2 regions of the Paenibacillus ottowii genome follow, and region 2 is predicted to be linked to the other one. Evidence: riboswitches for the same ligand, from Rfam matches in the RefSeq annotation. Region 2 holds a riboswitch; the other holds the start of a gene.
What was found. A riboswitch is a leader RNA that binds a small molecule or an ion and turns the genes downstream of it on or off. The one in region 2 is predicted to bind cyclic di-GMP.
Positions count from the first base shown of each region.

Region 1: linked by a shared signal. The riboswitch ahead of ACQQ6X_RS10990 (glycosyl hydrolase) and the one ahead of ACQQ6X_RS02055 (transglutaminase-like domain-containing protein) in region 2 are both predicted to bind cyclic di-GMP.

Region 1 is NZ_CP191577.1:2,290,801-2,294,224, reverse strand. It holds gene ACQQ6X_RS10995 (sugar phosphate nucleotidyltransferase) at 193-1,566, shown strand; cyclic di-GMP riboswitch class I at 1,725-1,806, shown strand; gene ACQQ6X_RS10990 (glycosyl hydrolase) at 1,820-3,421, shown strand.
Region 2 is NZ_CP191577.1:455,666-459,089, reverse strand. It holds gene ACQQ6X_RS02065 (DUF445 domain-containing protein) at 1-187, opposite strand, end outside; gene ACQQ6X_RS02060 (AraC family transcriptional regulator) at 769-1,644, shown strand; cyclic di-GMP riboswitch class I at 1,752-1,830, shown strand; cyclic di-GMP riboswitch class I at 1,871-1,952, shown strand; gene ACQQ6X_RS02055 (transglutaminase-like domain-containing protein) at 2,004-2,774, shown strand; gene ACQQ6X_RS02050 (collagen binding domain-containing protein) at 3,133-3,424, shown strand, end outside.

The DNA.
Region 1 (3,424 bases), 1.8 Mb from region 2:
GCGCAGGAATGGATTTGAATCTGGAGAAACGGAGCGGTCGCCTTTGAAGTGGGATTCTTACATATAAATGTCTTACACAATCCGAAGAATCCCACGACAACAGCGATCGTAAGATCAAATCCAGCCCGTAGCGGGCTACTCAACCTAGCCCCATTCGATCACCCACACATAATAGAGAGGAAGTGGAGAGATATGAAGCTCGTACTTTTGTCTGGTGGTTCCGGTAAAAGATTATGGCCGTTATCCAACGATTCCCGTTCCAAACAATTTTTGAAGGTCCTGGAGAGCCCGGAAGGGATTTCGGAATCTATGGTGCAGCGGGTATGGAGACAATTGGGAGACAACGGATTATCCGAATCCTCGTTTATTGCGACAGGAAGAGCGCAGGTCGAAATGATCCAGAGTCAGGTCGGACCGAATACGCGCATTATTGTTGAGCCGGAACGCAGAGATACCTTTCCTGCGATTGCACTGACAGCGACTTATCTATATTCCATTGCAGGTGTTTCGCCTGATGAAATTATAGCTATATTGCCTGTAGATCCTTATGTAGAGGATGCTTTCTTTGCTTCCGTAGCCCAACTGGAACATACACTTCAGGAGAGTGAAGGAAAGCTTGCACTAATCGGGGTTGTCCCTTCCTATCCTTCAGAGAAATACGGTTATATTATTCCAAAAAACGATGCCATTCAAGGTAGCACAGGCTACCGTGAAGTGAGCCATTTTCAAGAGAAACCCGACCGGGAGCAGGCGGAACGTCTAATGGAACGCAATGCTTTATGGAACTGCGGGGTTTTTGCATTCAAATTAAGCTATTTGCTGGATATTTTGGCAGCCAAGGGCTTGCCGCTGAATTATGAAGAAATGCAAAAGCAATATGCTTCTTTGGAAAAAATCAGCTTTGACTACGAAGTAGTCGAGAAGGAAAAGGATATCGTCGTTCTTCCATACAATGGTTTTTGGAAGGATCTAGGAACCTGGAACACCCTCACAGAAGAGATGTCTCATCAGCAAGTGGGCAGAGGGGTAGTAACGGAGGATTGTGTTAATACGAGTCTTATTAATGAGTTGGACATTCCGGTGGCGATCATTGGAACGAATGATCTGATTGTAGCTGCTAGCCCAGATGGTATTCTTGTGACCAATAAGGCAGAAAGTCCACGCATCAAGGAAGTGCTCAAGGCTCATGATCAGCGTCCAATGTATGAAGAACGTCGTTGGGGGCAGTATCGGGTTGTAGACTATGTAAAGTATGACGAGGGTAATGAGGTTCTGACCAAACGAATCCGCGTACGCAAAGGTAAAAATATCAGCTACCAGCTTCACTTCAAACGGAGCGAAATCTGGACTATTATTAGCGGCGAAGCAGAAATTATTTTGAATGAGAAGCTGCACAAGGTGAAGGCTGGTGATGTCGTCCGCATCCCTGAAGGGACGAAGCATAGCATTTTAGCTGTGACCGATGTGGATTTGATTGAAGTGCAGACTGGCTCTGAGTTGGTTGAAGAGGATATTGTACGCTTTTGTATGAATTGGAATGAAATTTCTCGTCATCAATTTATCTGATAATTATTTTCGTAAAAACGTAAAAAAGAAAATTTGATGAAAATTTATGACCTAAACTGTCGAAATTGGGCGAAAACCTGTAAATTTATGAACATGACCTATTAAATTTTGGTAAAAAAAAGTCGATACTTAGGTTAAGAAGGAATCCAAACTCCTTCCAACGATAAACGCAGCCCTGTCGAAAGGCAGGTACGCAAAGCTAAAGGGCCTTCCCGTAAGGATGGCAGCCTAGCTACCGAAAGGAAGAGCAAAAGTGAGATTCAAATTTATTCCTCTGTATCGACTGATACGTCATGTGCTCCCCGTTGTTATGCTTTTTTCTTTGTTTCCCGTCGGTTTTGGTGGTTTTTTGTCTGTGGTAAATGCCGCTTCATTACAACCTGTTAATTCGGACGCTTCTACTCAGGCCCGTGAACTATACAATTATTTACTCAGCATCTCTGGAAAAAAAACAGTCACTGGTCAGCATGATTATTTGGAGAGCCCAGATGAACTAAGCAACAAGGTCCATAAAATCAGCCAGGCGTATGTGGGTCTGCACGGCTATGAGATGGGAGCCATCTCTGGTCAATCTGACACTATAGAAGCAGCACAACGTAAAAATGTCGTTGATAGCGCTATTCTTTGGAGCAGATCTGGCGGTATTGTGACGATGACTTTTCATGAAGCGCTGCCGGGTAGGCCGCTGACTTGGGCCAATGTGCAGGCAAAAGTAAGTCAGGCGGAGTTCAATAAATACGTAACGCCAGGCACTACGCAGTATAACCTCCTTATTGCCGATCTGGATAAGGTCGCTGTATCGTTAAAGCAGCTTCGTGATGCAGGGGTTCCGGTATTGTGGAGACCTTACCATGAAATGAATGGCGACTGGTTCTGGTGGGGAAACAAGAACAATTTCAATCAGCTATGGACTATCATGTACGACCGTTTTGTAAACACGCATCAATTGAACAACCTGCTGTGGGTGTGGAGTCCCAATGCTCCTAATTCTTACACTGTCCCGTATACTCCGAAATATCCGGGGGATGACAAAGTGGATATTTTGGCACTAGACATTTACAACAATGATTTTAAGCAAAGTCATTATGAAGGATTGCTCGGACTGGCACGGAATAAGCCGATTGCCATTGGGGAGCATGGTGAGATGCCTAGCTCTGAGGTGTTGCAGGCTCAGCCGAAATGGGTATATTCCATGACGTGGGGCAACATGTTGACCGAGAATAACACAACCAATCAAATACAGGATTATATGAACGATCCAAGGAGTTTGACACGGGATGATGTGAAAAAAGGGCTGGCAGCAATGCAACTACCTGGGACAGACATACCGACCTTACCGGGTGAGGGACAAAGCGAGCCTATCCCTGCTCCCCCAGTAGTGGTCGTACCCCCAGCTCCGACTCCTCCTTCCGTGCCTGATGTGGTATATGTGAACGGGCTGCGGGGCGAATATTTCAACAATATGAATTTGAGCGGCAATCCTGTTTTGATTCGTACAGACAGCAAGCTGGATTACAACTGGCGCGCTGTTGCTGCTGATCCAAAGGTAAATGCCGACCAGTTCTCGGTTCGCTGGACAGGTAAAGTCAAACCACAATACAGTGAAACCTATACGTTTACAACGATATCCGATGATGGTATCCGCGTATGGGTAGACGGCACGTTGGTAATTGACAGTTGGTTCAAACAAAGCTGGACAGAGCGTAAAGGTAGCATTGCTTTGGAAGCAGGTAAAATGGTAAATCTAAAAGTGGAATACTATGATGAAAAAGGCGATGCGATGGCTCGTCTGATGTGGGAAAGTCAGCATGAAGCGAAAGCGGTGGTTCCCGGAAACGCTTTGTTTCTTCCTTGATAG
Region 2 (3,424 bases):
GCGGGTGACGGAATAACGCGGTTACGGCAAACCAGTCTGCCAATCCTCCTACAAGTCCGGCTTCAAAAGATCCGGCCAAAAGACGGGCCCAGCCAAATTGTTGAAAAGGTAACGTAGCAGCAAAGCCCGCTCCCATCATCACAAGTGACCAAGCTGCTGCGGTTTTTGTGTTTTTTGTTTTTCCCATCCTGTAGTCCTCCAAACTGACTGTAAAATGTGTTTCATTACATCCGTAGTACCATCATATCATTGCCTGTACAGATACCAAAGGTTACTGTACTCTCTTGTCAACAAATTGCATGATATTTAAAATTTGCACATTAGCTTAAATTGAGTTCGCATAACCACACTTATCCATACATTTTCGTGAATAATATCTCCACAATAAAAATACAACTATTTTCTAACAAAATGAGCCCTTTGAATCATTTTGTCGAAATATGGTCCCATTTTCCTGAAACCGAAAGGATATATACCTCAAAAAGTGGAATTGCAAGACTATGATATATTCATTGAGGAAACTATTTTTCCCAACTTTATCCTTCATTTCTTTAAGTTAAGAAATGAATTCCAGAAGGTCCCTGTCCTTTTCAAACAGGTGCTTTCTGGTTAATTCTGTTATATATTGTATAGCCTCAAATCGATACATGAATATACTTTAATGTGATAAAATAACCTTTGTAAATGGGAACTCCGGTTCTAAAAGGATATTCGTGAAACAAACTACAATTGTCTTACTAAAATTGTTCTTTTGTAAAGGAATTGGATATGACAACAAACCAAAAAAATGCCCAGTATGTCTTGAGCGAAGATCCAGTTGCAATTATATGTACACCCTCTGCTTTCGCTAAAAAATCCCTCTTTTATATACAGGAAATAGGCTATTTCAAAACAGATGCTTATGTAATGGAACGGCAAAAGCTTACCTCTTTTTTGCTCCTTTTTACCCTGTCCGGAAGAGGGGAACTGCAATACCGGGGCAAGGATTATATATTGAAACCTCATGATATGCTTTTTATTAATTGCGAAGAATATGTACAATACAAAGCTTCCTGTCAGAAGACATGGGAGTTTATTAGCGTGAACCTTAATGGCAATCTTATTGACCATTTCTACGAACAGTTCGATAAGCACAATAAGCCTGTAATTTCACTACAGGATTCAAGTGTAGTATTGGACAAGCTTCGCACCTTGTTACATGTGCAGCCAGAAAGAAGCTTATCTTCTGAACTGCTCTCATCCAAAATAATCGTTGAGTTATTAACGATTATTTTACAGCACCCTTACACCAATCCCAATGCAAATTCAGATGGGACTGCAGAGGTGCGCAAGGTAAAGCAATATCTGGACCAATCCTATTGTGAACGGATCACGCTGGATTCGCTAGCAGACATGTTTGGTCTAAACAAGTTCAACTTGGCTAAAAACTTTAAAAAACAGATTGGCTTTTCCCCTATTGAGTATCTTATTAATGTTCGTATCACGGCTGCTCAAGGCTGGCTTAAAACTAGTGATGTAGCTATTGTGGATATTGCACAGTATGTAGGCATTCCCAACACAAGTCATTTTATCAATCTGTTCAAAGAGCATATTGGAGAAACGCCTCATTCCTATCGCAAAAAATGGGGAAACCGAATAAAATAGGTCTTATGTATAATCTGCAAGCTTGTTTTGTCGATAAATAGCGAAAATTTGAGATTTAAACTTGCCTAATAGAGTACCTAACTGATAGAATAATAGTACAAGCTATTCAGGATAAATGGCAAACTTGTCGAAAGGCAAGGACGCAAAGCTACAGGGCCTTCTGTATGATGGCAGCCAGCTACCGGTTGAAGTGGCTTTTTGTCGTGCTTATTTTTCCCGAAAACTTTATACGAAATGGCAAACCTGTCGAAAGGCAGGGACGCAAAGCTATAGGGCCTTCTATTGATGATGGCAGCCTGGCCACCGAAAGGAAGTTTTTTATGGGGAAAATGATATTTTCCACACTTCTCCTATTTTTTATGCTGTCCGCAATTCTTTTAAATTCGACAATTTACGCTGCTGATCGTGTTGCATGGTTGGACCAAAACAATGTAAATCATGGGACAGTCAGTGTGCGTTACCCCGTTAAACCTAACGTTAAAACCAAAATTTTGGTTGCCAAAGATGCGCAAAAATACTCTTATAATCTAACACCCGGAAAATCCGAAGAAGTATTTCCTCTCCAGATGGGTAATGGGAACTATAGTATCAGTATTTTGGAACAGCTGAGTGGTAATCAATACAAAGTAATAGGACAAGATACGATCGAGTTAAATTTAAACGATAGCAAAGCGGTATACCTCAATTCCGTTCAAAATATCAACTGGAGCGGTACGAATCAAGCGATTCAAAAAGCCCGGGAATTAACTCAAGGTGCAACAACAGATCGCGAAAAGCTGCAAAAAATCTATGACTACGTAATTAGTCATATCAAGTATGACTCTAATCAGGCCTTTGCCTTAACGACTGACTATCTGCCGCAAATTGATCGTACGTTGAACTCTCAAAAAGATATTTGTTATGGTTATGCTTCACTGATGGCTGCTATGTTGCGAAGTGTAGATGTACCAACCAAGCTGGTTATGGGCAAATCCTCCTACGTGGACACTTACCATGCCTGGAATGAGGTCTACATCGACAATCAGTGGGTGGTCGTAGACACTACAGTAGATGCAGCACTGTACATGGGTAAACAAAAATTCGAAATGATCAAAGATCCCTCCAAATACATTAAAACAAAGCAATATTAATATCAATGTTTTTAATTCATATTTTAAAAAAATAAGAAATAGAACTATATTTCCTGAAGAGCCTTGATCACATGATCAAGGCTCTTTTTCGATCCTTGTTGAGAAATTGTTGAGATGTGGCATGTATTCTAGTCCAGAAAGACAATGAGATCTCTAACCATGATCCTAATTTCAAGACAAAAGGAGGAGTTTCACACCCGAATATGAATTTTCACAAATTTTCACTAAGTATTAATGCGGCTAACATAGCATCATATGAATGAATGATGAATATATAAATACAGTTCTCTCGCCCTCGAAGGAATAACCACTAGCCGTTAAATAAGAGTATTTTAAGAATAGGAGATTTGTTTACCGTATGAGAAAAAAATGGAATGCAGCAACGGTTGCGTTATTGCTCTTTTTGCAGTGCTTGTTCAGCACCACACAAGTCTATGCACAAAATCCCGACTCTACTCTGCCAGTGGCCCCAGGAACCGATCCGGTTCAGAGTGTGACTAGCGATGTTTATCCAATGCCCTCAGAGCCAATTAACATCCCACCTGCTGTCCCGGCTCCAGTCCCTGAACCAACTGCGGGCTCAACTTCTGAAGTTAGGGCAACTCAGGAAAGTATTTTAACCAAGCTAACCCTTACAGATTCTACAGGAA